4 regions of the Colwellia meonggei genome follow, and region 1 is predicted to be linked to each of the others. Evidence: predicted binding sites of a transcription regulator. Region 1 holds the regulator's gene; each other region holds the start of a gene.
What was found. The regulator FNR, encoded in region 1, switches genes on or off when oxygen is low (the NO sensors DNR and NnrR bind a similar motif). The targets are predictions, from matches to a motif close to TTGATCTAGATCAA.

Region 1 (8,083 bases):
TATTACCCGTACTGTGTTCGTATGTACTGGCAAGGTATAGGTCAGTAATTGCACCAAAAGCGAGTTTTGTATCAGTTAAATAACTTAAGCTTAAACGTGCTGATAATTCGCCATAAGTTTCTTCATAGCGACCATGGTTAGCATCAGCACTGCCAGTGATGCGATCAGCGAAAAAGAAAACATCGCCCCAGTTATGACCAGAGGCATGTTCAAAAGTAATAACGTTAATGTTGTCATTTTTTAGCACTTCAAAATCACTGGTATTCTTTAAGTAACTAATTGAATTGTCACTCCAAAGCGTTTCGGCATTAACCGAACTTGCTAGAAAAACTATTGTACAGATGAGTGACTTAGTCATGTTTGTGGTCATAGACATTGGTAATATTCCCTAAAATAGTTAAGCGAAAAAAGCGAATTTGCATAAAAATAGCAGTGCTAAACATAAAACACTGATATTAATTTTATTAAAGTGACCACTAAAGGCACGTACAGCAACATAACTAATAAAACCAAAAGCAATACCATTGGCGATAGAAAATGTTAACGGCATAGTGATACAAATAACGGCAACAGGAACAGCTTCAGATAAATCATCCCATTGAACGTTGACTAGGCCAGCAAGCATTAGTACTGCAACATAGAATAATGGGCCAGCAGTAGCGTATGCCGGTACCATACCGGCCAATGGTGAAAACATTAATGACAATAGAAATAATGCGCCAATGGTAACAGCGGTTAAGCCCGTTCGACCGCCAGCACTAACACCCGCAGTACTTTCTACATAGCTAGTGGTTGTAGATGTACCTAGCATGCTACCAGCAACCGTTGCTGTTGAGTCTGCTAAAAGCGCCTTACCTAAGCGTGGGAAGTTGCCTTTTTCATCCAATAAGTTACCGCGTTGTGCAACGGCAATTAGCGTACCTGAGGTGTCAAAGAGATCAACAAAGAGAAAAGCAAAAATAACTGACAACATACCTAATTCAAGAGCACCTAAAATATCAAGTTGCATAAAAGTAGGGGCAACAGCTGGTGGCATAGACACTAAGCCTTGATATTGTACGTCACCAAAAATAATGCCGAGTAATGTAATTACTAGAATAGAAATCATTACTGAGCCATTAACACCGCGATTAGCTAAACCAACAATTAAAAATAAGCCAATGGCTGCGAATACTGCTGGCATTGAAGTGATATCGCCAAGTGTTAGCAGAGTTGCTGGGCTATCAACCACGATACCAGCATTTTTTAAAGCGATAAAAGCTAAGAATAATCCAATACCTGCTGCAATTCCGAAGCGAAGCGAATGTGGAATACTGTTGATTATCCATTCACGAATATTAAACAAGCTTAAAATAATAAAGACGATACCAGAAACAAATACACCGCCTAAAGCAACTTGCCAGGTGTAACCCATATCTAGTACTACGGTATAAGTAAAAAATGCGTTTAATCCCATACCTGGGGCAAGTGCAATTGGATAGTTTGCGAGAAATCCCATAACAAAACAGCCTATAGCTGCAGCGATACAAGTTGCAACAAATACCGCTCCATGGTCCATACCGGCATCAGCTAACATCGCAGGGTTAACGAAAATAATGTATGCCATGGTTAAGAAAGTCGTGAAACCAGCAATAATTTCCTGTTTTATTGAGGTGTTGTGCTGTTGCAATTGAAATAGTTTTTCGAGCATCAGAAAGCCTTGTTTAAAGAGAGCTAAAGTTAAGTTTGAATAAAGTACGTTATTTAATTTCGACAATATTTAATAAGTCAGCTGGAGCAACAACGGGTGATGTTGGGGCTACTGTAGTATTGGTAAAGCCTTCTTGATCAAAGGCAGTATCGCCACCATCAATAATGCCGGAGTCACTGTTAATGGTTTTAAAGTCAAATAGTTCGTTATCACATAAATGTGATGGCACTACATTTTGCATGGCAGTAAACATTGACTCGATACGACCAGGGTGATTTTTATCCCAGTCTTGTAGCATGGCTTTGATATTTTGACGTTGTAAATTTGGCTGTGAACCACATAAATTACATGGAATGATTGGGAACTGTTTTAATTGCGCGTATTGGACGAGCTCTTGCTCTTTACAAAAAGCTAGTGGGCGAATAACAACATGTTCGCCATTATCAGAAACTAATTTTGCAGGCATTGATTTAAGCTTGCCACCATAGAACATGTTAAGCATTAGCGTTTCTACCATGTCATCTCTATGATGTCCTAAGGCAATTTTTGTGGCACCAAGCGCTTTTGCCGCTTTATAGAGTAGGGCACGGCGTAAGCGTGAACATAAACTGCAAGTTGTTTTACCTTCTGGTATTTTCTCTTTTACAATCGCATAGGTATCTTCTTCAACAATTTGATAAGCAACACCTAGTTTTTCAAGATAATTAGGAAGAATATGTTCAGGAAATCCTGGTTGTTTTTGATCTAGGTTAACGGCTACTAAATCAAAGTTAATTGGTGCAGATGCTTTTAAGAGCATTAAAATTTCAAGTAGCGCATAGCTGTCTTTACCACCCGATAAACACACCATTATTTTATCGCCATCTTCAATCATATTGTATTGCGCAATAGCTTGTCCAACATGACGTCGTAAACGTTTTTCAAGTTTTTGTAATTGTGTATTTTGACTTGGTGTCAAGGGAGATTTTAATTCTGCGCTCATAATTCATTCCTAATAAATTGCGGCGCGTAGTATAGCCGATGCGGCTAAATGAAAAAAGTTGAACAAGGCATTTTATCTGCCATGTTCAACCTCAATTTATAAAAAATTGTACTAGATCAGGTTATTCAACATCTAATGGCGAAATATAGCCGTCAGGCTTTAATGCCAACACATCACAATTTAGCCTATCAATAACATGCTCAGCCGTATTGCCAATTAATGCTGCTGATAATCCGGTTCGACCAATGGTACCCAAAATTACTAGCTCGGCATCTAATTCATCGGCAACACTTTGGATAACATCTTCAGGTAGGCCTTCCTTAATATGGGTGTTTTCTGTTGAAATATTAAAGGCGTTTGCATGTTCCTGCATCGCATTTTCATGATGTTTAAACATAGAGTGGTTGTAGTCGCTGGCATTAAATTCCGGAATTTCAATTGCAATATTTACTGGCGTGCCTGGGAAAGAGTTCACTAAATGTAGATTTGCTTTCATTACCTGAGTTAATTGCTTTGCTTCGGCAGTAATTTTGTCGTTAAGTGAGCTATGTTCAGCTTCGTCACTACCAATATTTAGTGCTGCAACAATATTGCCATTATCAGGCCATAAATGTTCTTTTACTAATAGTACAGGGCACGGGCATTTACGCAAAATATGCCAATCAGTTGGGGTGAAAATAACTGACTTAAGCTTGTCGTGTTGGTGTGTGCCTTTAATAACAATGTCATAACCATTTTTGAGAACTTGTTCAATAATTTGCTCAAATGGACGGTTATGCCAAATAACGTTACAGTCAACATTTAATCCACTAAGATCAAGTTCTGACAATAGTGACTTGAGCCATTGAGTTCTATCGTTGATCACAGACTGACGCATGGCTTCACGCTCATCACTTGAAAGCATGGTGGTCATTTCATAAGAAAAATCGTATATGGTCAAAAATGCTGTAATGCTAGCGCCCGTTTTTTGAGCTAATTCAATGGCACGTTTTAAAGCTTTTTGATCTTCTGTTGTTGGGTCAACAATAGCGAGTATTTTTTGATACTTTTCCATACCTAATTCCTTTATTAATTGTCTATTGTATTTATACCGTTTAGCATAAAACTTGCGTGTAAAACGCTATAAACAAACGGTTAAACGATAACTTAACATCAATAGTTTTGTTTCGAGTTACTATAACAATAGAACAGTTTGAAACAATAATAGTTGTTTTAAATCAAATTATTATCGTATCAAATATAAACAACATTTCACGCTAAGCATAGCGTGAAATGTTAAAATAAGGAAATTTAAAGTATCTTAAGTTGGGCGGGGGTTATAGTGCAGCGCACTCGTTTAACTTATCGATATCAAGAATGGTAATTAACTTACCGTCAACCTGAATTAAGCCATTTTTATGAAAACGGTTAAGCAAACGGCTTATTGTTTCAACGGTTAAACCGATATAGTTACCAATATCACTACGAGTCATTGATAAACGAAACTCTGAAGCCGATAAACCTCGAGCATGATAACGACTACTTAACGTACTAATAAATGTTGCTAAGCGTTGCTCTGCATTCTTGCGATTAAGTAGCGTTAACATTTCTTGATCGCCGCGAATTTCTGTACTCATCATGCGTAAAATTTGTTTTTTTAATTTCGGCATGCTGTTAGATAAGCTATCAAGTGTGTTGTATGGAATTTCACAAACCATAGACGTTTCAAGTGCTTTAGCAAAGCTTGGATGCTCGGCGTTAGCAATTGCGTCAAAACCTAACAGGTCACCGGCTAAATGAAAGCCAGTAATTTGCTCTTCGCCTTGCTCGTTTACCGTGTATGTCTTAAAAGTACCAGAACGAATAGCATACAGGGCATGCATAGGTTGACCATCATTAAAAATTTGCTCGCCTTTATGAATAGGGCGCTTACGATCGATAATATTATCTAACGTATCAAGCTCTTTATCATTTAAGGTAAACGGCAGGCATAGTTCGCTAATACTACAGTTTTGACAGTGAATATGTTGCTGACCAGTACACGATTTATTGCTCATAGTAACCTATAGTTCTTTTTGCATTTTAATGATGTGGATCATATTAGATGCGTTATAGATATGCAATAAGTATAGTATAAATACCGTATAAAATCAGTAAAACGGCAGCGATCTTTCTAAACAGTGAATTTGCCAATAAAGACTTCACGCTAATGGTGCCAAACGACACTGAAAGCAGTGCCGGTAAAGTACCCAACCCAAAGAAAAACATAATTAGAGCGCCGTTCATGGTGTTTGCACTGGCTAGTGCCCAAGTTAACGTGGAATATACTAAGCCACATGGTAGCCATCCCCATAATGCCCCCAAAGCGAAAGCACTGCGCGTATTTTTAATAGGAATAAATTTTTGTGTATTTGGAGATATAATTTTCCAGAGCTTTTTACCTAGGTATTCAACACGGCTTAACCACATTAACCATTGCCCCAAATACAAACCAAGTAGGATTAAAAAAATACCTGCAACACTCTTTAATGTCACAACTGGAAAACCTATGCTTTTAGCAGCCATAGAACTAGTAAAAGCAACAAGGGCTCCAATGAAGCTATAGGACGCTATTCGACCAAAATTATAGGCAATAACAATATGGTATTTACTGCTTGTTGCATTTGGAGAGATTGCGGTTGTTAACATAGTACTAATTCCGCCGCACATCACAATGCAGTGACCTGAGCCAAGTAGCCCAATGAGGAATGCTGAAAAGTAGTCTAGGCTCATCGTGACAATTATTCTTGCTTATCAATTAAGTTTCTTGGCGTTGTCTCTACAGGCTTAGTTTCTGTTTGAGGGGAAGGTGAGATGTTATTACTATTGTCACCAATATCTTTATCACCATTTGATTTTTTATCGTTAGCATCATCAAATAGAATACTCATGCCTTGCTTTTCAAGATCATCAAACTGTTCTGTTTTTACTGCCCAAAAAAAGATATAAATACCAATTGCTGTTAACAAAATTGCAATGGGAATTAAAATGTAGATAACACTCATTTCTTTAACAGCCTTAAAGAATTACTTACAACTAAAATAGAGCTAGCTGACATGCCAATTACCGCCATATAAGGGGCGATATACCCCATAACGGCTAGTGGCAATACAATGGCATTATAGCCAAATGCCCAAAGATAATTTTGTTTAACTATAGTTGAGGTGCGCTCCGATACCTGACGTAAGGTTTGTACGCATTTTAATTTATTATTTAGCAGTATGACATCAGCACCATTTTTTGCGATATCGGTACCACTTCCCATAGCTATAGATAAATGAGCGGCGCCTAATACTGGCGTGTCGTTTACTCCATCACCAATCATAGCGACATTATAGGAGATTTGTTGATGTTTAATTGCATTGACTTTATCTTGAGCAGATAAATTTGCTTGTACACTATTTAACTGTAATTTTGATTGCAGCGTATTACACCCGGGGGCGTGATCGCCAGAGAGCATCATAGTGGTAATACTTTCTGAGTGTAAAAAGTCAACTAAGTTCTTAGCGTCGTCACGTAATTCATCATGTAAGTAAAACTCGGCAATTAGCGTGTCGTTTTCCATTAAAACACATTGTGCGTTATGCGCTTGTTGATGATTATCTTTTAATAGCCAAGAATTCTTACCGATACGGTAGTGCTTGTTATTTACCTCACCTGAAATACCAGCACCAGGTGCAACAACCACTTGTTTAGCAATTAAGGCAAAGTCTCTAAATTGGCTAAATGCCTTTGCTAATGGGTGGGCAGAATGAGCTTCTAAGGCGGCGGCAATGGCTAACACTTCTGCTTGCCCATTTTGGTTTTCATCCACAGCATAATTGCCATAGGTGATAATATTGGCAATGGTAAATTCGCCGGTTGTCAGTGTGCCGGTTTTATCAAATGCCATAGCATCAATTTCTGGCATAGTTTCTAACACATGACCAGATTTCACCATTATACCTTCACGATTTAGGCGTGTAGTTGCGCAAGTTAGTGCGGTTGGCGTTGCTAATGATAAGGCGCAAGGGCAAGTCACGACTAATACAGATAAGGTGATCCAAAATGCTTCAGCTGGTTGGTGTTGTGCCCAATAAAAAGCGGTACAAGAGGCTGTAAATAAAATTAAGGCAACAAAGTACTGAGCAATTTTGTCTGAAAGTTTTGCCAATTTAGGTTTATGTGTTTGAGATGTTTCACTTAAACGAATTAACTGGCTGAGAAATGATTTTTGATTATCGTGTTTCACTTTTGCCGTTAAATTGCCATCACCATTGATGGTGCCGGCGTAAATAATATCTTGCTCGCCTTTATGAAGCGGCAGTTGCTCACCCGACAGCATAGCTTCATTAATTTGGCTACTGCCAGCAATAATTTCACTATCGGCGGGGATTGTTTCACCGGGCTTGATTAGAATAATATCATCAGCGATTAAGTTCGTTGCAGCAATAAAACTCTCTTTATTGTTGGTTAACTTAGTCGCTGTCATCGGCATTAATTTTAACAGGTTCGCAGATACGTCTGCAGCGCGTGTACGTGCCCGAAACTCTAGAAATTTTCCTATTAAGAGTAAAAAAGTAAACATAGAAACTGATTCAAAATACACCTCGCCCTGTTGAGTTAGTGTCGCCCAACCACTGGCAAGAAAGGCTAGTCCTATAGCAATTGAAACCGGTACATCCATTGATAACTGTTTGGCTTTTAATGCAAAAAATGCACTTTTGTAAAAAGGAAAAGCGCCATAAGTAACAATAGGCACAGTAAGGAAAAAACTCGCCCAACGCAGGTAAACTAAATTGTGTTCAGCCATATCTGAAAAAGCGCCAAAGTATAAACCAAAAGCTATCATCATTACTTGCATCATGAGAATGCCTGATATGCCTAAGCGCTTTATAAAACTTTTAGCTTGCTTTTTATTGATTTCTTCGGCGGTACTGGCCTTAAAAGGCAAGGCATGATAGCCAATTTTTTCAATTAAGCTTAATATCTCACTTAATTTTACTTGTTCTTCTTGCCATTGCACCGTTGCTCGCTGCGTAGTGGCATTAACATTAATTTTATTAATTCCCTCTAGTTTACTGACTTGCATCTCGATTAACCAAGCGCAGGCAGAGCAGCTTATACCTTCAATAGTTAATATTGTTTCTTTAAAACCTTCGTGATAATAGGCAAACTCGCTTTGTAAGTTTTCATCATCAAGGATTTCATTACGCTGTAATTGCTCAGGTATTAGCACATCACTTTTTTGTGCGGGGGCACTACGAAATCGATAATAGTCGGTTAATTTATTATCAACAATCGTTTGTGACACAGCCTGACAACCAATACAACACATAGGTTGGGCGGTGCTTTCTATTGTCGTTGTTAAACTAATACCATTAGGGACAATTTCACCGCAATGAAAACAATCT
Region 2 (8,083 bases), on a different contig from region 1:
ATATTTGACGCTGAAACATTAGCTTCATCAATTTCAAAACGGGCTAAGCCATCAAGTAAATTGTTAACTCGTTCATCTACATCTTTTTTTGCGTCTAAACTACTTTTTTTACTGCTTTCAACATTCAAATGTACAATAGCAATATCAGGTAATGCCATCATTTTTGCATTACCTGTGACTGTGATATGGCGGTTATTGGGTAAACTGCTATTAGCAAGGGATAAAGTTGAAAAGGTTAACGCAGTCAAAGTAATCAGGGTAAAAGAGAAAAAGTATTTCATCAGCAGTCCTCAAAAGTAAAAATTATTAATAGCACGATTATTGGCAAGTACCATATTGACCATAGCACGATGATAAAGTTTCTTACTCACCGCCTACTTTTCGTAGTTTATTCGCACCAACATTAATCCCAGCTGAACAAGGATCATAGTTTTTACTGATAGCGCTATTGCGACATCGCTTTTAAAAGATGATGCTGGATAAAGCTATCTTTCCCCTTCATATAGCAATTCATATCATTAGCACTTTTTTTCACTAATTGCTGCTTAAGCTCGCCATATTGTCGGGCTACATCTGGATGACAACGTAAGTAATTTCGATATGCTACATGTCGCCTAGCATGGATATCTCCGCGCAGAAAACCGTGCAGATGAAAACTACGATTTTCGCCCCCCTTTTGAAAATATTGACGACCAACAATACCATTTTCGCCTTTTGCCACATAACCAATTGCGGACATTGCCGCGGCATATTTTTCAAACACAGATAAACAATCAACTTCAACTAAAATATCTATAATAGGTTTTGCCATTAACCCTATAACAGCAGTGCTGCCAATATGCTCAATGGTAACGTTTTTTAGCGGCAAGGTTTTAGCTATTAGTTCTTGCTCACTTTTAAATTTTTCAGGCCAGCTCGCATGGTTAGGCAAAACTGTTAATACACGTTTGTTCATATATTCTCAGCGCTACTTTTTCTCACCTCATAGAAAGTAGAGGCATAACAATAACAAGATATCTCAGTGTAACGGCCTTTTTGACAAAAAAATAGCAAGCTAACAGCTTGCTATTTCATAGAGATAAACGGTAGATAAAACTAATTAACAGCTATTCCCTGCGCGGTAAGCTTTTCATAAATGTGGTTCATCGCTATGCTGTTCTCTTGCAATGAACAATCGCTCGCAGAACGGGCAATAAAGCCCAAATCGGAAAGGTTAAAATGTATGTCAATTTCAACACCAGCTTTATCCAAACATTCTTGACTGCATGAATCACCACAACCTTCAATAAGAATAACTTTTCTCATTGCACACTTCTCTTTAACTTTTGCTTCAGGTGCAGCCATTAACCAAGAAATACAAGACATTTCAGCAATGCCATCACTATCTAGGGTTAAAGCAATATCATTTGCCATTGTCGCTAAATGCGAGCAGCCTGAGCATGCAAAAACTAAAGGTTTAGTGTTTATCATTTAAAAACTCCACAATATGAATTTGCCAGTCAAAAAAGCAAATTGTCAGTTATATCTTGTCCAAATTATCGAAACGATAATTTGCGCATTATGTCATTTTAATCACCTTAGTAACTGTAGCTTTGACATAAATCAAAGTTCGTTGGTTTTACCAAAAAAATTAAAGATACTGCTTGTCACAGATCTCACCTTACTTTTTCAAGTGGAAATAATTTATAAAGGATTTCATAGCTATCGCATTTCTACTTGGTATTTACTTTTGAAATCGCTAGAATTAACTGTTTTTCATTTAGAGTTCAGTTTATGCGCACGCATTCTTTTACCATCTTTCTCGCCTTAATAGTATTTCAGTTAAACTTTTTAACATTGAGTTCACATGCAACTGACCTTAAAAAGTTTAATAAAGAATTAGCCGCTAATTTTGCTACCGAGCTAAAAAAACACAATATTCCCGGTGCGGCTTACGCTATTGTTAAAGGTGATGAAATTATTGCCTTAGAGAACTTTGGTTATACTGATACTAAAAAATCACATAAAGTAAATAACGATACTGTTTTTCGCTTAGCTTCGGTATCAAAACCTTTTGCTGCCACCATTACCACTATGCTTGCGCAAGAACAACGCCTTAACCTTTCAGATCCTATCACTAAATATGTGCCAAACTTTACCCTAGCAACAAAAGGTGCTGCAGAGAAAATTCAGCTAAAGCATTTACTTAGTCACTCTAGTGGACTAATGCCGAACGCCTACGATAATTTACTGCATGAAAACTGGAGTATGGAAAAAATAATCAATCGCTTTGACCGTGTAACCCCTATTTGTCAGCCGGCGAAATGCTATGGCTATCAAAATATTGCTTATGGCTTTTTGCAGCCAGCAATTGAAGCAAGCCAAACTAAAAGTTACTCAGAATTACTAAATGAACGTATATTTTCACCACTAAAAATGAGTAATGCCTCAGTGGGCATCGATGTTTTTCGTCAAAGTGACAATACCGCTAAACCGCATATTTTGAGAAAAAGCGTCAAAACAGGCAAAAAAGATAAAAACGGCAAAGACATTAGAAAATATGTTTGGCGAACCGTAACTGTAGAGCCTGACTACTACAAAGTAGCTCCCGCAGCCGGTGTTAATGCCAGCATTACAGATATGGCAAAATGGCTAATTGCAAATTTAGGCCACCAACCTGAAATTCTTTCTCCTGCATTGTTAGATGAATTAACCACACCACGCATAAAAACCAAAAAAGATTTACGCCGACGACATTGGCGCCAGTACTTAACAGACGCCCATTACGGCTATGGTTGGCGCATTTATCAGTTTGGAGAGGTGCCAATCATCTATCATTCTGGCTGGGTGGCAGGTTATCGCGCCGACATTGGATACTCCCCTGAATTAGGCATTGGCTTTGCGGTGCTTATCAATGCTGAGTCTAACGTTATTAATAAAATTACTAGCCAGTTTTGGTCTAGTGCACAACAAACACTACTAGCAAAAAGTTAATATCAAAATATATAAAGGTGTAAGTGTAAGCTATTAAGAATATTTTTCCGTTGTTTTTAATAGCGCACGACACAACCGCAAAATAGCGCTGTATAGGTATAAGGCAGTTGAATTAGCATTTAAAATTTCGCTTGTTTTGATAGTGATGAATTATAAGTACGAACTAAAAAGGCGCAGTTATACTTCTAAGGAGCATATTTAAATGCTATAGATTGGTTTTTCTTCGATAATTTTTGCTGTGCCCTTTCGCCATAATTTTGCCACAATTGCTCACTAGCTTGCCTTAATGTCGCCGTTCGCAAGACGCTTTATATTGCTGTAATAACCAATATCACAAGGATATTGGAGAAGACAGATGTTTAGTTCAAACAAAAATTTACGATTAATTGACTATCAAGATTCATACTTTTATCAACAAAAGCGCAAAAAACGACGTCAAAAGTGGTTAAAAGTAACAGCCCTACTCACACTAATTATCATACTAGTAGTGATTATTGTACCATTGGCACAAAGTCAAACATTGGCTTCAGCACATAAAGAACAACCGACATCAAGCCAAGGAAATGGCCTTATTAACGGCCCACAATTACAATTTAATCATCCTGATAAAAGCCAGCGAGTAGCATTACCAATAGATATAACCGCTAATATTGAAATTAACGGTTTGGTGGCTCATACGCAAATAAAACAAGTTTTCATTAACCCATATAATCTTGAATTAGAAGCAAAATACCAATTCCCATTGCCTGAAGACGCAGCCGTAAAGCATTTGCTCGTTAAAGTTGCCGACAAAGAAATTGTCGGTAAGATTATGGAAAAAAAAGCTGCAAAAGCAGTATACCAACGTGCGAAGCGTCAAGGTAAAAAAGCCAGCTTAGTGCAACAACAAAGAGCCAATTTATTTACCAATAATATTGCCAACATTCCTGCTCAGTCTCGCGTTGTCGTAACGTTAACCTTTATCACGCCAGTAAATTTTTTTAATGACGAACTAAGCCTTAATTTACCGCTAGCAACTACAAGCCGATATCAGCCACAGTATTACCAACATTCACCAGCGGAAAGCGACAAAAATAGTAATAACATTAACTTCAATGATATTGATGAAGATAACCATACGGTATTTAATCCAACCGTTAGAAAGGTGCTAGCGAAAAGCCAAGCCTCAATTAACATCGAACTAAATACAGGCGTTGCAGTTAAAACTATCCGTAGTAGTAGCCATAATATTAATGTTCAGGCATTAGGTAGTCAGCAATCATCTTATTTAATCTCGCTAGCCAAAGCGAAAAGCATTGCTAATCGAAATTTCAATTTAACTTGGCAATTAGAGCCTAGTCAGCAACCACAAGTTAGTAGCTTTACCGAACAAGTGGCTGATGAGTACTTTACCTTACTAACATTTTTCCCGCCTACAACATATAACGCGACAATATTAACTAGAGATGTAATTTTCATCATTGATACCTCTGGCTCTATGCAAGGTAGCTCAATGGAACAAGCTAAGTCTAGCTTGCAACATGCATTGTCACTACTAAATAGCAAAGACAGTTTTAATATTATTGCCTTTAATGGTTCAGTCGAGTTGTTATTTGCTAATACTAAAATGTTAACTGAGTACAACATTAATAAAGCAAAGCGCTTTATTAATAGTTTACAGGCTAATGGCGGCACAGAAATGTATCGGCCGCTAAGCCAAGCGTTAGTTATGGCAAAAAGTGATCAGCAAAGCTCACAAGCTATTCGACAAGTGGTATTTATTACCGACGGCGCAGTCGCTAATGAATTTGAATTAATGCAATTACTGGAAGGTGCACAAAACAATTTCCGATTATTCACTGTCGGTATTGGCGCAGCACCGAACGGATATTTTATGAAAAAGGCAGCGCAGTTTGGCCGAGGTAGTTATGTCTTCATTCAGAACAACCATGATGTCCAGACCAATATGTCAGCACTAATGGATAAAATTAGCAAACCAGCAGTCAGTAACATTAATTTGATGTTTGATAATCAAATTCATCAGAAAGTCGATATTTACCCGAAAAAAATAACCGATTTATACATGGGCGAGCCAATGCAAGTTGCCATTAAATCTAAGTTTCCCATTACCAGCGTGCAACTTTCTGGTGACACAGCCGACCTACCTTGGTATCAACAAATCATTATTGACGATAGCCAAGCCGCCCAAGGGATTTCAAGCCTTTGGGCAAGGAACAAAATTGAAGATTTACTTGACGGTTTAGTGGTTGGAAATGATAAAGAGCAAGTAAGGCAAGAAGTAATTACTACCTCTATTGCTCATCAAATCATTTCTCCTTATACCAGTTTTATTGCGATAGAAAAGCCGAAGGAACTTTCACCGTTAACAGCAGAACAACAAACAAAAATGTTTAGTAGTCAGAAGAACATGCTCGCTAAAGCCCACGAAAGTTTGATGGTAGCTATGCCTAAAACTGCACTTGGCTGGCATCAGCAGTTAATTATTGGCCTGCTATTAATGTTATTTGCACCTTTAGTTTTACGTATTTGGTCAAAATAACATGATCAATATAGTGGCTAAAATACTGCTATTAGTCGGCAGCTTGCTCAGCATCCATGCTAGCTGGTTGCCAGCTAAAGGCTGGTTATCACAACAGCTAATTCAATATAGTTGGAAACAATCAATGGCTAACTACCAGCAGCAAACAACTCAGCAGACAAACCAGCAGAGTGCGCATCAGCCTAGAACATTTGCTGTTAAACCTTGGCCATGGGCAGATACGTTTCCTATTGGTGAATTATCAATCAAGCGCTTACATAAGAAAGTAGTGATCTTAAATGGTGGCGACCCAACAACGTTAGCATTTTCCGCTGGTGCGGTAGCACCATTTAACAAAATTCACGCAATCAAACCTTTTGTTATAGCTGGCCATCGCGACAGCCACTTTGCATTTTTGGAGAACATAATTATGAAAGATGTCATCTCAATGACTGACCCATCAGGTATCAATCAACTTTATCAAGTAGAAGCGATAGAAATAGTGGATGCTTCTAAAGGGCCACTGCCTGTTTTAGCTGACAATAGTAACTTAATACTAATTACCTGCTACCCATTTAACAGCATTGGAAGTGATACCAATGAACGCTATGTGATAACAGCAAAACGATTATGAATCATAAATAAGACTGTGCTTTGATAAGTAATAATAACTTCAGCTAATAACAAAAAAATTAGCCCCCAAATTAGCTAAGAAAAGCTAGCTAAAAAATAGCTTCTAGCTAGCTTCAAAATGCACTCTCATGCAAGGTTTACACGATATTGGGCTATTCTTTAATCGTAAGCTTATTGAGTAAAATGCTTGTGATGAAACTGCAAATGTTGCTCAATAAAACTCGCTATAAAGTAGTAACTATGATCATAGCCTTCATGTTGAGTTAACTCTAATGGGTAATTATTTTCAGTTGCTGCAGCAATTAATGTTTCGGGTTTCAGTTGTTCCACTAAGAAATCGTCACCTAAACCTTGATCAACTTTAGCAGGTACATGAGCACTTGCCTTTTGCATTAACTTACTGCTGTCAAATTCCTGCCACGTTGATTTATCGTTGCCTAGATATGCTGCAAACGCTTTTTTACCCCAAGGGCAATTTACGGGGTTAGAGATAGGACTAAAGGCTGAGACAGAGCTATATCGATCTGCATTTTTCAGGGCGATCATTAATGCACCATGGCCGCCCATCGAGTGTCCAGAAATAGCACGTTGCTTAGTGACAGGAAAGTTAGACTCAATTAACCCAGGTAACTCATTCACAATATAGTCATACATGTGAAAATGCTTATTCCACGGTGCTTGTGTGGCATTAACATAAAACCCTGCACCTTGGCCTAAATCATAGCCATCATCGTTAGCAACATCTTGTCCTCTAGGGCTAGTATCAGCAGCAACGATGGCAATACCAAGCTCTGCAGCAATATGCTGTGCACCGGCTTTTTGCATAAAATTTTCATCGCTGCATGTTAACCCTGACAACCAATAAAGTACTGGCACTTTTACGCCCTGTGACACCTGTGGCGGTAGATAAATAGCAAATTGCATATTTCCATTAACGCTGCTCGAATAATGGCAGTATTGCTTGTGCCAACCACCAAAGCTTTTATTCGAACTAATATTTTCTAATGTCATTTTAAGCCTTCCAAAAATCATTACGCCCTAGCTATAACACTAGGGTTTTGTATGCTGTCTACTATTTATCGAAATGAATAACAGTACGAATACTTTCACCTTTGTGCATTAACTCAAATGACTCGTTAATATCTTCCAGGCCCATAGTATGCGTGATGAAATCACTTAATTTAAATTCACCTTGTAAGTAACGTTCAACATAATCAGGTAATTCACTGCGGCCTTTTACACCACCAAATGCACTGCCGCGCCAAACACGACCAGTAACGAGCTGAAATGGACGAGTTGAGATTTCTTGACCAGCGCCAGCAACACCAATAATTACTGATTCTCCCCACCCCTTATGACAACACTCAAGAGCTGAGCGCATTAAGTTAACATTACCAATACACTCGAAAGAGTAATCAACGCCGCCGTCGGTCATTTCGACGATCACTTCTTGAATTGGCTTATCAAAATCTTTCGGGTTGATAAAGTCAGTAGCACCTAGCTTTTTAGCTAAATCAAACTTACTTTCATTGATATCAATAGCAATAATACGACTCGCTTTTGCCATTGTTGCACCAATAACTGCCGATAAACCAATCCCACCTAAGCCGAAAATAGCGACTGTTGCGCCCTCTTCAACTTTAGCAGTATTCATTACTGCGCCCATACCAGTAGTAACACCACAACCTAGCAAACAAACTTCTTCCAATGGTGCTTCTTTATTAACTTTTGCCAAAGAAATTTCAGGTAATACCGTGTATTCAGAGAATGTTGAACAGCCCATATAATGGTAAATAGGTTGGCCGTCTTTATAAAAACGCGTGGTACCGTCAGGCATTAAACCTTTACCTTGCGTTTCACGAATTTGCTGACAAAGGTTAGTTTTTCCTGATAAACAAAATTTACACTCACCACACTCAGGGGTGTATAAAGGAATAACATGGTCACCTACTTGTACGC
Region 3 (8,083 bases), on a different contig from region 1:
GTACTGAAAATACTCTTATTCTTGTTATAATCGACGTAAAAGTAATCTTGAAAGTTTTCAAGATTACTTAATACGATAATTAAAGCAACTTTTGATGCTCTGATATTACATCATAACATCGAAAATAAAATACAATATACAATTTACTCTGATAAAAAGAGTATGACTCTAAAGTGATTAGGTAACCCGATGCAACGACTAGCTCCAGCTTTACGTGAAGATAATGTACCGTTAGATTTAATTTCATTGATAAAAACCATTTTAGCTGCCACAAAAGAAATTTCATTTCGTGTCAGCCAAGCGCATTTAGGTGGCTTAATGGGCTCAACGCTTGATGAAAATATTCAAGGTGAAGTGCAAAAGAAACTTGATGTTGTTGCCAATGAGCTTTTCAAGGATATTTTATTAGAGTCAGGCTTTGTTAAAGCGATTTCTTCAGAAGAAGAAGATAGCTCTGTTGCAGGTGAAAAAAATGGCAAGTTTATTGTTTCATTTGACCCACTAGATGGTAGCTCTAATATCGATATTAACTCGTTGATTGGTACTATTTTCTCAATTCATGAAGCACCAGCTGATATGGAAGCTAGCGATCCTGATATGTTTAAACAATCAGGTAACAAGCAAGTTTGTGCTGGGTACGTGCTTTACGGCCCATCAACCATGTTAGTGATGACCACCGGCAGTGGTACTCATTTTTACGTTTTAGACCGCACTCATGGTGGTTACTTATTGGTTGAACGTAACGTACAAGTGCCGCAAGACACACAAGAGTTTGCGATTAACATGTCAAACCAACGCTTTTGGCAGGCACCAATGAAAAATTACATTAATGATTTGCTTGCGGGTGACACCGGGCCACGTGGCAAAAACTTCAACATGCGTTGGATTGCCGCTATGGTAGGTGACATTCATCGCGTATTAACACGTGGCGGTTTATTCACTTACCCTGCTGATAATAAAAACCCTGAAAAACCATACAAATTACGCTTGATGTATGAAGCCAACCCTATGAGCTTTTTAATTGAGCAAGCTGGTGGTAAAGCTATGACTAGTCAAGGGCGCATAATGGATATTGAGCCTACTGATATTCACCAGCGTGTTGAAGTTATTATGGGCTCAGCTAACGAAGTAGATGCTTGCCTAAGCTACTACAAGTAATTTCCAAGCTATAACCATTCAAATTAAAAACACCTGATAATTTTCAGGTGTTTTCTTTTATAAGTCCTATAATTCATCAATTAGTCGTATTTTTTAATTAAAACAGCGTCTATACAATACGTTAGTATGAACATTACATTTTGGTTACAAAGTTTTCGTCGTCTTCGCTACAAAATGTGACTTTTATCACATATAGTGTCGCTGTAAATTTTCTATCAAAATCTTTCTCAAGGATGATGAAATTATGAGTCATATCTCAATGACTGAACGTACGTTCAGCCCTCAAGAACAGTTAGTTTCTACCACAGATTTAAACGGTATTATTACCTATGCAAACCCTGAGTTTTGTCAAGTTGCGGGTTATTCGCTAGAAGAATTAGTTGGCCAGCACCACAATATTGTTCGACACCCCAACATGCCAAAAGCAGCCTTTAAAGATCTCTGGGAAAAATTAAAACGTGGGGACTCTTGGCGCGGCATGGTAAAAAACCGCTGTAAAAATGGCGATTATTATTGGGTTGATGCCTATGTAACGCCGCTTTTGGAAAATGGAAAGATTATCGGTTACCAGTCAGTTCGAGCATTTCCAAGTGAAGAACAAAAACAGCAAGCGCAAGCCCTGTACGATAAGCTAAATAATAAAAAACCTATTGTTGACCTTCATGCAAATATTCGCTTGAAGCGCTTAACTGCTGCACTATTTGCGTTAGCAGCTATTACTCTCGACTGGGTCATTGTTGGTACGCCAGCTTCAACACTTATTTTACTCGCTTGCCTAGTACTATTAACCTTTGTTTTCGCTGAAGAGCTTATTTCCCTCCCTAATCAACTAGCTAAAACAAAAAGTCAATTCGATAGCCCGTCACGTTTAATATATTCAGGGAAAGGTATTCTAAGTATTATTAATTACCCGGCCGAACTATACAAAGCACGAATAAAGACTGTACTAGGTCGTAGTAATGACTCAGGAAAAAGACTAGTAAAGCTTGCTGATGAATTATCGCAAACATCTGGCAACATGCTTAACAGCATTCAGGAAGAAAATGAGCATATAGGGCAATTTGCTACCGCTATTACCCAAATGAGCTCAACAATAAACGAAGTAAGCCACAGCACGACCCTGGCACACGATAAAGTTTCGGAAGTACAAAATAGCTGCCTGCAAAATATTGCCACTATTGAAGTCAGTGAAAAAAAGATCAATCAATTAGCGACTGATGTAGAAAATGCGGCAAATAACGCTTCAGAGCTAGTGGGAGACGTTGATAAAATTTCAACGGTGATGAGTGAAATTCAGGGCATTGCTGACCAAACTAACTTACTGGCCTTAAATGCTGCAATTGAAGCCGCTAGAGCTGGCGAGCAAGGACGTGGTTTTGCGGTAGTTGCCGATGAGGTTAGAACATTGGCTAGCCGAACTCAAAGTGCAACAGAGCAAATTCAAACATCGGTTACTGAGCTACAAGCGACGTTAACAACATGGAATCAAGTCATGTTGAAGAATAAAAATAATGCTGACGAATGTTCTGCTGAATCAAAAAGTATTAAACAAGCCATGCAGAACATCATAGATAATATTCAAAATGTTAACGATATGACAGCACAGATAGCCACTGCGTCTGAGCAGCAAAGTGTAGTTGCAGAGCAAATAACACAAGGTATTCATAACATCGATGCCATTTCTAAGCGTAATACCCAATTAGCTGATCAAGTATCAGGAAAAAGTATTGAAGTTAACAAGAATGCTGAAGAAATAGGTGAGCTTAGTACTAACTTTAGTTAAGTAAATTAACCTACACCATGAAATACCTAGCCTATTCAAATAAATATGGCATGGCTAGGTATTCGGCTCAACCTATCTCAAAGCTCCTTCTCCCCTCTTCTCATTTATATCCTTTTGTAATCTAGCTATTCATCAGTGTGATAAAAATCACAAAAATCACTATTTTCAGGCCTTAAAAACTTGACTTAGATCAAAAAAAGCCTACAATTTTCACAAATTACTGAAAATTCAGAAAGGACAGTAACAATGAAAATAACACCTATGACGCAATCACTAGTTTTGCACTTTGGTGAAATGGGCTCTCGTTGGGGGCTAAACCGCACGCTAGGTCAAATGTATGCTGTTATCGTACTAACCGAAGCACCATTAAATGCCGACCAAATTAGTGAAGCACTACAAATTTCACGTTCAAACGTCAGTATGGGTCTTAAGGAACTTAAATCATGGAACTTAATTAAACTGCATCATATTCCAGGCGACCGAAAGGAGTATTTTTCAGCACCAAGTGATATTTGGGAAATTGCTCGCACACTTGTGGTTGAGCGCCGTAAACGAGAGCTAGACCCAACATTAAGTACCTTGCGTGATGCGCTAATGGAACAGCCAAGCAATGAGTCTGATGAATATGCTCAAATGCGTGTTCAACAAATGCATGATCTGATGGAAATGGTGACGTTATGGACCAACGAAATGCAGGGCATGTCTTCTGAAAAGCTATCAGCTTTATTAAAGCTTGGCGAAGGTATCAGTAAAATTTTAGACGTCAAAGACAAGTTATTACTGAGGTAACCCGGAACAACACCAATAACTTTAAACATCAATCTAGATCATCAGCCATATAATTTACATAACTGAAGTGGAGTACATATCGTGTTAGATGCAGCAGCTATCGCTAATGACACAAGTTTCATGCTTTCACGCATCCAATTTGCTGCCAATATTAGTTTTCACATTTTATTTCCTACCATCAATATCGCTTTATGTTGGATATTATTATTTTTTAAAGTTCGCTATAACCAAACCCAAGACGAAAGTTGGTTGCGGGTTTATCGTTTTTGGGTGCGAATATTTGCCCTTACCTTCGCTATTGGCGTTGTAAGTGGTATTACTATGTCGTTCCAGTTTGGCACGAATTGGCCAGGCTATATGGAAACTGTCGGGAATATCGCTGGTCCCTTATTAGGTTATGAAGTATTAACCGCATTCTTTTTAGAAGCTTCGTTTTTATCCATCATGCTATTTGGTATGGATCGCGTTTCAAACCGCGTACACACCCTTGCCACAGTACTAGTTTCCTTTGGCACAACATTATCAGCATTTTGGATTCTATCACTTGACTCATGGATGCAAACGCCGGCAGGCTTTGAAATGATAGATGGCGTTGCTCATGTAACTAGCTGGTTAGAGGTTATTTTTAACCCATCAATGCCCTATCGATTAATGCATATGCTGTTAGCATCAGGGTTAACATCAGCCTTTCTTATTTGCGGTATTTCTGCTTATCGCCTGATTAAAGGTGATAATAAAAAGTCAGTAAAGCAGGCTTTAAATTTTTCAGTACTGTTGGCTGCTATTCTGATCCCAATACAAATTTTTGTCGGTGACCTACATGGCTTAAATACCTTTAAACATCAACCCGCTAAAGTAGCTGCAATGGAAGGTGTTTGGGAAACAGACTCTGGCGTACCTTTGTTACTATTCGCCATACCTGATGAAGAAAAGCGAGAAAATAGCTTTGAAGTTAAGGTGCCGAATGTTGCCAGTTTAATATTGACCCATGATGCACAAGGTGAAATACAAGGGCTAAATGATTTTATTGATGAACACCCGCCCGTTGCCCCGGTATTTTTTAGCTTCCGTATCATGATAGGTATTGGCGTATTAATGTTATTGTTTTCATGGTTTGCCAGTTATCTGTTTGTTATCAAAAAACAATATCCAACCTGGTTATTAAAAACAGGTATTGCCATGACTTTTTCCGGCTGGCTAGCAACTTTAGCAGGTTGGTATGTTACTGAAATTGGTCGCCAACCCTATTTAGTTAGCGGCATATTACGTACTAAAGATGCAGTCACCACAACACCTCCTGAGGATATTGCCCTGTCGTTGACTTTATATGCTGTTATTTATGGCTTTTTACTGATTGCCTATATACGCACTTTATTTGTTATGGCTAATCGAGCAGTCGCCCTTGAGAAAGCAACATCTATAGAAAATACCAGAAACTCTTACAACAACTTCACTGCTGAAAAACAATTAGGAGAAAAATAATGAATATAACTTCACCTGACTGGCTACCTATTGTTTTCATCGGACTAATGGGATTGTCTTTTTTGGTTTATGCAATACTCGATGGCTATGATCTCGGTGTTGGCGTCTTACTACCTTTAGACAACCCACAACATCGCGATAGTATGATTTACTCCATTGGGCCTTTTTGGGACGCCAACGAAACTTGGTTGGTGATGGCGATAGGTTTATTGTTAATTGCCTTCCCGAAGGCACATTCAATTATTTTTCAAGCGCTTTACCTGCCCACAGCGGTAATGTTAGCTGGCTTGATTTTACGAGGCGTTTCATTTGATTTTCGCACTAAAGCACCGAGTGTTGATAAACAGAAATGGGATTACGCATTTAAATTTGGCTCACTGTTAGCAACGTTAGCACAAGGTTATATGCTCGGGCGTTACATTACCTCATTTGAAAACTCTTGGTTAAGTATTGGTTTTTCTAGCCTTTCCGCCATATGTGTAACAGCAGGCTACAGCTTTATTGGTGCGGCTTGGTTGGTGATGAAAACTGAAGGTGACTTGCAAAAGAGAGCGGCAAAATGGGCACAAAAAACTAATATTTTAATGGCAGTTGGTATTGTCGCTGTTTGTTTAGCTAACTTACTCATTGACCAACAAATAATGGATAAATGGCTAGGCGGTATTCAGGTACTAATTGTTATTCCGATCACGCTATTATTGGGGTTCACTTTCGTATCAGTCCACCTATATTTAGATAAAGTGCCAATGGAAAATGATATTGGTTGTTGGTTTCCATTTTTAGCCGCGATTATTTTATTTATTATGTGTTTTTGCGGCTTAGCTTACAGCTTTTACCCTTATATAGTGCCTTTTGAAATGACAATATTTGATGCGGCAAGTGCACGTGAATCTTTATGGTTTATTTTCGTTGGTGCAACGATAGTGCTACCGATGATCATAGGTTACACAATATTTTCATACAAAGTATTTTGGGGTAAAACCACTAAGCTAAACTATTAAGCTAGACTATTAAGCTAAACTATTAAGCTAGACTACTGAGCTAAACGACAAGACAATAGTTTTGCTCATTTACAAAAAAGCCCAATATTAACAACTAATATTGGGCTTATTTATTTTATTATTCAAGAGAGACTAGGTTTATTTGTTTTCGTCTTCTTTCTTAGCTTTGGCTTTTTTTGCATCTAGCTTAGCTTTGTGGTCTAGCTCATAAGCTGGCATATCTTTATTGCCATCCATTAAGTAGTTATCCATCCAGCGCATTAAACGTAAGCTGTAATCATATTGTGCAGCTGCTTTACGGTTACCGTGGCCTTCACCTGGGTAATAAACTAAACGAACGTCTTTACCTTGTACCTTCATATAACGGTACATTTCCATTGATTGTGCCGGATGTACACGAGGGTCATCTTTACCATGCATAATCAACAAAGGAGTTTTCGACTGATGCGCCCAATAAATTGGACTACGCTCTAAGTAGTATTGCCATTTGTCCCACGGGTATGAACGCGCATGTACTAAATGCATTTCATTTGAAATATCGGTAGTACCAAACTTAGATAACTGGTTTGAAATACCAACAAACATAACACTTGCAGCAAAATGTTCGGTTAATTTAGTTGCAGCCCAAGCTGATGCATAACCGCCGTATGAACCACCAGTAATACCAACACGTTTAGTATCAACTAAGCCCATTTCAACAAGGTGATTTTTCATATCGACTAAGTCATTAAATTCTGCGCCTGCATAATCATTTTGACCAAGTTTAGAGTACTCAACACCTTTACCTGTTGAACCACGGTAATTTGGATAAAATACAGCATACCCACGTGCTGCACCCATTTGACCTGGCTTCGAGTAAGCAGTTACCCAACCATTTTTTTCGTGACTTTCTGGGCCACCATGTACCTGCATGATCAGAGGGTAGCGTTGACCTTCTTTATAATCTAATGGGTAAACTAAAATACCACCAACTTCAACGCCATCACGCGCTTTCATGGTGATAGATTCTTGCTTAGCAAAGCGTTTATCGTTTAACCAAGGATTTGAATTTGTTACTTTTGTCAGCTTTTTACCGCGAACAATGTAACTTTCATTTGGGTGCTTAGCGGTATGACCTTTTACTGACAAGGTTTTATCAGAATTAGACACAGATAACGATGAAGCAATTATTTTGCCCGCTTTAACCTGAGTTTTATAACTATTACTGTTTGGCTTAATATTAGCAACAATACTCTCAGTACCGACATTAGCAATAAAGTTTAATTTGTTGCTTTTATGTGACCACTCAATATCCGTAACATGACCAGCAAACTTAGGTAACCAATCTTTGATTTCACCGGTTTTAACATCGGCTAAATATAAACGCCCTGTTGCAGGATCATGCTTATCTTCTGCGCCAATAACTGCGATATGTTTACCATTATGAGAAAACTCAGCAGTACCTAACTTACCTTCAGTGGCAATTGACATTGTTACTTTCTGGTTAGCTAAATTCATTACATGCCATTGTGCTTTGGTGTATGAATCATCAATCAACGCTGTTGGCTGTGTTTTAACTAATAATTTTTCATTATCAGTCGCCCAATTCATGTCACTTACATAACCTGCAATGGTAACTGCATCTAGCTTAACCGGTTTGCTTTGTAACGCTAAATCAGTAATAAATAGTTGCTTATTCTTTAAACCCATTTCATAAACTTCAGCTTTAAAGCCAAGTTCTTTCAGTTTCTTTTCTGATTTATCTTTAGCTGGCATTGCTAATAAAGCGATTTGTTTGCCATCAGGGCTAATATCATAACGGCTTATTGAAGTATCTTTTAAGCTCATTACTTTTTGGCGTTCACCACCATCAACTGGAATGCGGTAAAGC
Region 4 (8,083 bases), on a different contig from region 1:
ACTTAAGTTTAGCCCGAGGTGCAAAATACCTTATAAAATCATCAAGCTTTACAATACACCCTAACCATAAAGTTGGGCTTGTTGGTGCGAACGGCTGTGGAAAATCATCATTATTTGCAAGTTTATTAGGCACCTTGCCGCCAGACATGGGCAATTTATCAATGCCTGCAAGTTGGAAAATTGCCACCGTTAAGCAAGAAACGCCGGCACTAGAACAGTCAGCATTAGATTATGTTATTGATGGCGACCACGAATATCGTCAACTAGAAGCAAAGTTAGAGCAAGCACGACAAGACGACAACGGAACACTAGAAGCGACTATTATCAACCAAATAGACGCTATTAGCGGTTATAGCTTACCAGCGCGAGCAGGTGAATTACTTCATGGCTTAGGTTTTTTGCAAGAACAGTTATCAAACCCAGTAAAATCATTTTCTGGTGGTTGGCGAATGCGCTTAAATTTAGCACAAGCATTAATCAGCCGAGCAGACTTACTATTACTCGATGAGCCTACTAACCATTTAGATTTAGATGCAGTCATTTGGTTACAACGCTGGTTAAAGCGCTTTACCGGCACCTTGGTATTAATATCACATGACCGCGACTTTCTAGATGATGTTATCGGCCAAATTTTACATATTGAGCAACAAAATGCGAAGTTATACTCTGGCAACTACTCAGCATTCGAGCGCCAGCGCGCAGAGCATTTAGCCCAACAAGACGCACAATTTCAAAAGCAGCAAAAGGAAGTGGCGCACTTAACCTCATTCGTTGACCGCTTTCGTGCTAAGGCAAGTAAAGCAAAGCAAGCACAAAGTCGATTAAAAAGATTACAAAAACTGCCAGATTTAGCGCCTGCACACGTTGATAGTCAGTTCACTTTCAGTTTTGAAAAACCTGATACCCTACCCTACCCGTTATTGGCACTAACAGAAAGCCAGTGTGGTTATAGTGATCAGGCAATAATTCTTGAAGATGTTGCTATGACACTTGTACCAGGCAGTCGTATTGGCTTACTTGGTCGTAACGGTGCCGGTAAATCAACCTTGATAAAATCACTGGCTGGAGACTTAAGCATTTTGCAAGGTGAGCGTTATTGCGCACAAGAGTTGCGCGTTGGCTACTTCTCTCAGCACCAGTTAGAACAATTGCATATGGCAAGTAGTGCAATTGAGCATATTATTCGCGCTAAGCCAGAATTAACTGAATTACAGGCGAGAACCTTTTTAGGGCGTTTTGGCTTTAGTGGTGACCAAGCTCTCGACAGTGTTGGCACTATGTCTGGCGGTGAAAAAGCTCGGTTGGTACTAGCGCTTATTGTTCTAGAGAAACCACAGCTGCTACTACTTGATGAACCAACTAACCACCTTGATTTGGAAATGCGCCAAGCCTTGGTACTTGCGCTACAAGACTTTGACGGTGCTATTATTCTGATTGCCCATGACAGGTATTTATTAGAATCATGTGTTGATGAGTTTTATTTGGTTGCAAATGGTCGAGTTACCGACTTTGATGGCGACATTGACGATTATCAACAATGGCTGAACGATGATAAAAAACAAACAGTAAAAGCAAACAAAGTGGTTAGCGAACCGCAAATCGATAAAAAGCAATTGCGTAAAGAGCAGGCAGAACTTCGTAAGAAAGCTTCACCACTTCGTAAGCAAGCCGACAAGTTTGAGAAATTAGTTCAAAAAGATCAAAGCACTTTAACTGAAGTAGAAGCTAAACTTGCTGATAGCGACATTTATCAAGCAGAGTATAAGGCTGAGCTAACAAAATTACTAAAGCAACAAGCAAACCTTAAACAAGATATTGAAGAGAATGAAATGCAATGGCTCGATTTAGAAGAGCAAATAGAAGAGATAATGTCACAAGCATTATAAATTTATTGCTACACTTAAACTAGGGCATGTTGATCTTTGGTGTATGTTTTTGCTGCAGTTTAGTGAGTATTTATACAAGGCAGAACTTATAACGTGTGGTTGTTCCACATAAACAATTGATAACACGGTAGAAATACTCAATAGACGCTACCCTTAGGGTTCGTTTAAAAGTGATTTACTCGTTGTTGTCGCTCATTTATGTAGAATGACTATACTTCAATCGCTACGCTGCGATTAAATCACTTTTAATTCAAACAAAATTTATACCACAAAGTTCAACACGCCCTAAAGCATTCCGTTATTTTAGTTTTTGGCACAACACAGTTATAGGACATTATGATGAAAAAATTAACCTTAGCAATATTGAGTATTGCCCTATGTACAACGAATTTTGCGCACAGTGCTGACCTAGATCTTGGCATTTACGAATTAAATCGAGGAGAATTTAAAGCCGCTATTGCCGAATTTGAACCTTTAGTTGCTGAAGAATATGCACCAGCTCAATATCAAATGGGCTTAGTGTACTTAAATGGTTATGGTGTGATCAAAAACCCTAAAAAGGCACTTGAGTTATTTAATTTAGCCGCTTCACAAAATTATACAGAAGCATTGTTTGATTTATCGTTACTGTATAGTGAAGGTGAAATCATCAAGAAAGATTTAAAAACTGCTTATGCTTTAATGGAAAAAGCTGCCAATAAAAACTTACCACGTGCGCAGTTTAATCTTGGGGTTATGTTATATAACGGTGACGGTGTAACTCGCAATTATTTAAAAGCATCACGTTGGTATCAAAAGGCGGCTGACCAAAACTACGCCCTAGCGCAATTCAACCTTGCTTTAATGTATTTTGAAGGCAAAGGCGTAGCAAAAAGCACAGAAATGTCTTATATCTGGAATATTATCGCCGCTAAAAATGGCTATAAAATGGCGGAAAAAAGTCGCGATATGGACGAACATAAACTGACGGTTGATCAAATAAAAACCAATCGTGAGAAGGCCGATGCTATTTATCGAAAAATTCTAGATCAAAGAGAATTAAAATTACGTAAACTCTCATAGCGTTTAACGCTAAATGGTCACAATAAGCCCGCTACAAACATAGCGGGCTTATTATTTTTGAAGCGAAAATAATTCACCTAACACTGCAAATAAAACTAAATAATTAAACTAACTGTGCTTTCAAGTTATCTTTATATCTTCTAGATAAATTTAGAACTTTACCGTTATTAAGCTTTACTTCACTATCACCACTACTTAGCGGTGTAATTGATTCAACATAGCTTAAGTTAATGGCATGCGAGCGATGAATGCGACAAAAGCCCTTCTCTGCTATCTGTTCACTTAATTGTGTTAAAGTTGCTCGTGTTGGATAAATACGGCCATTTATATGTAAATTTACGTAATTTCCAGCTGACTCTAACCATTCTACGTCAGTAATCTTAATAATAAATTCCTTGCCAAGCTTTTTCACTAATAGCCTATCAATAGGTTTATTTACTTGTTGGTTATCACTTTCTTCTTCACTTTCCGCCACAGGGTTCGCTTCACCTTGTAAGCGCGCCAAAATAAAACGATAACCTTGCAAAAATATAATAAAGAATATAAATGCCCATAAATCTTTTCGATACTCGTAAAGCAATTCAAACCACAAATCACCAAAGTCATAACTACGCTGCACTGAAAAATAAGCTAATTTTCTAAGCCCGACCATAATGCCAACATGCAATAGTGAGAATACCGAAGCGGCAACAAAATATTGCAAAAACGAGCGTTTAACAGCTTGCCAATTAAAAGGGATTTTTCTCAATAATAGAATAATAAAAGGTAATAGTAGCAAGGTACTTATTGCACTAGAGTATTCCCATACAAAAGGTTCCCATATGTCGAAAGGCAATGAGGTATTTTTTCGCTGTGCTTCCATTATTTCAGAAGTTGCTAATAAGGTATTATTAATAAAAAAATAAATAACAACCGCAACAACTTCATAACGTAGCTTGTATTTCTGAAAATGTTTTAACTTGCTCATAATATTTATCCCAGGACTATATTTTTTATCCCTGTATATCGCCTTTTATCCCTAGCCATTGTTTTTACAACCTTTATAGCAAGTATTTATTGAGTGTATCAGTGAAGATATCTTTATCACAAGTTGAATGAGTTTTTAAAAAAATGCCAAATTTATTACCGCACCACCTTAAAAGTACCTTAACCAAGTTATTCATTCCAGACATTAGGCAAATGCCAGGTAGGCGCTATGATCTTGATTGGCTAAGAGTAATCGCCTTCGGTTTATTGATCCTTTTCCACTGCGGTATGTTCTACGTAGAAAACTGGGGCTGGCACGTTAAAAGCCAATATCAGTCAGCGTTGCTTGAAAATATTATGCTAATTGTTGAGCCCTGGCGCATGGCCTTATTATGGCTAATTTCAGGTATCGCCATTCGCTTTATAATTGCGAAAGTTTCAGTGTGGCATTTTATTAGTATGCGCTCTTTACGCATATTACTACCTTTACTATTTGGAATTTTGGTTGTCGTACCACCACAACTTTACGTTGAAATGACTGTAAATGGCGATATCAATATGAATTACTGGCAATTTCTAAAGGCATTTTTTAGCAATAACAGTGGCATATTTGACAACTATCAGTCTGGAATTTGGCCACATATTGATGTTAACCACTTATGGTTTTTACGCTCTCTTTGGCAGTATTCACTACTGATACTCTGCCTATTGCCTCTACTAAATAGCGCAAAAATAACCAGTGCCGTTAACTGGCTGTTTCGTAAACCAGGCGCACTGGCAATATTACTGGCAACATTACCGATATTTATTATCCAAATTAATTGGCCAATGGATACGGTACGTTACCCGCTTGGCTTCACTTTTATGCTTTACGGCTATTTAATTGGTTGGCAACCGAATTTTTGGCAACGACTAACCAGTAATTTAGGTTGGCTAAGCAGTAGCTTTGCCGTGGCCTTTATCTGTTTCATTTATTTTTATAATCAGGTTTGGCTTCCAGAGCAGGCAAACCCTAATAGTCATGACGCTTGGCTACTTATGCTAGGTATGTTTAATTACAGCTTATTACGCATACTCGGTGCTCTGGTACTTTTTGCCATTGCCTATAAAGTGCTTAACAAAAACTCGCCAACGCTAAGTTATTTAAATAACGCCGTGTACCCATTTTATATATTGCATCAAAGCTTTATCGTCGTTATAGGTTATCAATTATCTAACTATCATTTAGGTGCCTTTATAGAGGCTAGTTTGCTTATTTTTGCAACCATCATTTCTTGTTTCATTAGCTACGAAATCATAAAGCGTATTAATTTACTCAGACCTTGTTTTGGACTAAAAATGCGACCGTTTAAGCAACAAATAAGTCAACGATTCGCTTATACTATTACGCTTTTGATGGTTTTACCCATAGGCATAGAGATATTGATTTAAGTCGCAAGCTCCCTCAAAGCAAAACTGCAAATATTGTTTAAAAGAGAGGACGACAGTGATCTAAATCAATAAGCACTCCGAAGAGGTTATTTACAATAGGTTAAGTATCTATTTACTTTTTTGTTATCTCTAGGAGTGAGTTATGAACATTTTCGATATGCTTATCAATGACCCTGTAGTGCTATATTCTTTTATCGGTTTAGCTGTTGTATTAGGTATTTGTAGTTTTTATGTTTACTACTTTTTGAAACATATAAACGAAGATGAAAAGTAGTTAGTCTGCCAATAGTTAGCATGTCACAGCACCTAAAGTCATATTGAGTAAAGTTCATTGTGGCTTAAGGTGGGCATTATTATGCTTATATCGTACAATATGCTTTTGTTGTTTTCAGCCTTAAATACCTTATGTTTACCGAAAGCTCTTTCTCACCTGCGTGGTGGCTTAAAAATGGTCATGTGCAAACCATGGCGGCAAAATTCCTTAGACGTAACCATACTTTAGATACTCGCAATGAAACGCTAGAGTTACCCGATGGTGATTTTGTTGACTTAGCTTGGACCGAGAGAGTGAGCGCAGATTGTAATCGCCCCATAGTGGCGGTATTACATGGTTTAGAGGGCTCTAAAAACAGCCATTACGCCAGAGGAATGCTTTCAGCAATCAAAGCCAAAGGTTGGGTTGGAGTGTTAATGCATTTTCGTGGCTGTAGTGGCAGGCCAAATCGCATGGCAAAATCTTATCACAGTGGCCAAACTTGCGACGTTGATTTTTTTAGTCGCTATATAGCCAAGCAGTACCCGCAAGCAAAAAAGGCTATTGTTGGTTTTTCGCTGGGTGGAAATGTCCTTACCCGTTATTTGGCTGAACAAAAGGAAAACATTTATCACGCCGCCAGCGTAATTTGCGCGCCGCTCGATTTATCCAGCTGCTGCGATAGAATTAACCAAGGCTTTTCCCGAGTTTATCAAAAATACCTAGTCGATATGTTAAAAGATAGTACGCTGGAAAAAATGCGTATTAACTTAGTCAACAATATTGATAAGCACAAATTACTCAATATTCGTTCTATTCGCGACTTCGACCAAATGGTAACCGCGCCAATAAATGGCTTTATTGATGCTAATGATTATTATCAAAAAGCCAGTGGCCGCGATGTAATTAGTGATATTCAAACACCTTGCTTAATTATGCATGCAAGCGATGATCCTTTTTTATGTCATAAGAATACCACCGCAATCAGTAGTCTACCTGACCATATAATTTTTGAAGTCAGTGAACGAGGCGGTCATGTTGGTTTTATTAGTGGTAACAATCCATTCAAACCACATTATTGGCTAGAATCACGGATCCCTGAATTTTTTGCGAGACACTTATGATCATCCCATTAGATAGCTTACCGAAAGAAACAGTAACCGCCATTATTGAAAACTTCGTACTACGTGAAGGCACAGAATATGGCCGCGAAGATGTCGCATTAGCAGATAAAATTCAGCAAGTTTATCAACAGCTAAAACAAGGTACGGCATTACTGGTTTATTCTGAGCTACACGAAACCGTTAATATTTTACCTGCAGATCAATTTGTAGAGGGCGTTGAAGAAGAGTATTAAGCATAATTTTGCAATAAAAAAGCACTGGTTAAGTGCTTTTTTTATTTCTGTGTTGGCACTGTTAGCGAGTAAACGTTACCGAAAAACTCACCGGCACGACATAATCAATACTTGGTAATGACGCTAACTCTTTTAATTTATTAATGCCGGCAACAATTCCGTAAGCGTCAGCTTTAATAAAAAATGGCTTTAACGTGGAGACCAGTAACTTATCTTTATTAAGTTTACTAACCGTTACATCGAAGTTCACTTCTTGGCTGTGGCCATGGAAGTTTAATGTGCCGTTAATAGTTGCCATTTTGCTATCGCCAGCACTTAGTTTCGCTAACAGTTTTTTATCAAGCTGAGCATTAAATATTGCAGAAGTATATTGTTGTGTTTCAAAAACAAACTTTTTCATGCGTTCATCACGAATTGCAATATTGGTATCAACACTGGTTAGATCAACGCTGATATTAACTTGACCACTTTTATCAACACTGCCTTTTAGCATTTTAAAGTGATGATTTTCAGCAATCGCGCCCTTTTTCACTGAAATAAAATTAAGCAGTGAATTCTTATTATCTAAATGCCAACCGGCGAAGCTAGGTAAACTTAATACCGAGCATAAGAAGAATGTTATTAAAGACAAGATGGATTTGCGCATTTAGCACTCCGTAAATTAAGTTAAACGATAATTGCTGATTAAGTTATTCAACTCGTTCAGCAATTTCTCAGTTAACTTAATTGTAAGGCTAATTATGTGACATTTCTAACATTATAGAATTTTTTACGTTAACAATCGGCTAGCTCGGTGTGGTTTAATGACCTTCTGCCAAGGGATAGCCTTATTCCCTAAGGAGAGGAAGTCAGGCTGCATTAAAGTATCACGTTGGTTATAGGTCAGCGGCTTAAATTCGCTATCAATAATACTGCCGCCCGCCTGTTCGATAATACAATGGCTAGCGCCAGTATCCCATTCCCCTGTTGGGCCAACTCTTAGGTAACAATCAGCTCCACCTTCAGCGATTAAACAGTTTTTGAGTGAGCAACTGCCTAAGGCAATATGATCATAAGAAAACTCATCACTAAGATATTGCCCCATTAAATTGATATCTTGACGACGACTGATAGCAACCTTTATGCGGC

Region 2: the regulator FNR is predicted to act here: its motif matches at 1,593-1,606, upstream of AC27E9_RS05900 (putative zinc-binding protein).
Region 3: the regulator FNR is predicted to act here: its motif matches at 3,122-3,135, upstream of AC27E9_RS14495 (GbsR/MarR family transcriptional regulator).
Region 4: the regulator FNR is predicted to act here: its motif matches at 5,401-5,414, upstream of AC27E9_RS17285 (DUF3149 domain-containing protein).

What each region holds. Positions count from the first base shown of each region.
Region 1 covers NZ_BAAJLZ010000004.1:319,319-327,401, forward strand. The annotation lists gene AC27E9_RS12315 (outer membrane protein OmpK) at 1-376, opposite strand, end outside; gene AC27E9_RS12320 (NCS2 family permease) at 398-1,690, opposite strand; gene ttcA (tRNA 2-thiocytidine(32) synthetase TtcA) at 1,740-2,672, opposite strand; gene uspE (universal stress protein UspE) at 2,794-3,726, opposite strand; gene fnr (fumarate/nitrate reduction transcriptional regulator Fnr) at 3,989-4,708, opposite strand; gene AC27E9_RS12340 (sulfite exporter TauE/SafE family protein) at 4,761-5,423, opposite strand; gene ccoS (cbb3-type cytochrome oxidase assembly protein CcoS) at 5,432-5,695, opposite strand; gene AC27E9_RS12350 (heavy metal translocating P-type ATPase) at 5,692-8,083, opposite strand, start outside.
Region 2 covers NZ_BAAJLZ010000001.1:1,302,331-1,310,413, reverse strand. The annotation lists gene AC27E9_RS05910 (SIMPL domain-containing protein) at 1-281, opposite strand, end outside; gene AC27E9_RS05905 (GrpB family protein) at 446-955, opposite strand; gene AC27E9_RS05900 (putative zinc-binding protein) at 1,096-1,470, opposite strand; gene AC27E9_RS05895 (serine hydrolase domain-containing protein) at 1,774-2,973, shown strand; gene AC27E9_RS05890 (marine proteobacterial sortase target protein) at 3,329-5,512, shown strand; gene AC27E9_RS05885 (class GN sortase) at 5,514-6,125, shown strand; gene fghA (S-formylglutathione hydrolase) at 6,296-7,135, opposite strand; gene AC27E9_RS05875 (S-(hydroxymethyl)glutathione dehydrogenase/class III alcohol dehydrogenase) at 7,197-8,083, opposite strand, start outside.
Region 3 covers NZ_BAAJLZ010000006.1:27,965-36,047, reverse strand. The annotation lists gene AC27E9_RS14505 (class 1 fructose-bisphosphatase) at 190-1,158, shown strand; gene AC27E9_RS14500 (methyl-accepting chemotaxis protein) at 1,403-2,941, shown strand; gene AC27E9_RS14495 (GbsR/MarR family transcriptional regulator) at 3,188-3,730, shown strand; gene AC27E9_RS14490 (cytochrome ubiquinol oxidase subunit I) at 3,851-5,212, shown strand; gene AC27E9_RS14485 (cytochrome d ubiquinol oxidase subunit II) at 5,212-6,213, shown strand; gene AC27E9_RS14480 (S9 family peptidase) at 6,352-8,083, opposite strand, start outside.
Region 4 covers NZ_BAAJLZ010000009.1:95,166-103,248, reverse strand. The annotation lists gene AC27E9_RS17305 (ATP-binding cassette domain-containing protein) at 1-1,886, shown strand, start outside; gene AC27E9_RS17300 (tetratricopeptide repeat protein) at 2,223-2,948, shown strand; gene AC27E9_RS17295 (LytR/AlgR family response regulator transcription factor) at 3,052-3,915, opposite strand; gene AC27E9_RS17290 (acyltransferase family protein) at 4,059-5,345, shown strand; gene AC27E9_RS17285 (DUF3149 domain-containing protein) at 5,488-5,619, shown strand; gene AC27E9_RS17280 (hydrolase) at 5,751-6,722, shown strand; gene AC27E9_RS17275 (YheU family protein) at 6,719-6,955, shown strand; gene AC27E9_RS17270 (YceI family protein) at 7,017-7,601, opposite strand; gene cysQ (3'(2'),5'-bisphosphate nucleotidase CysQ) at 7,725-8,083, opposite strand, start outside.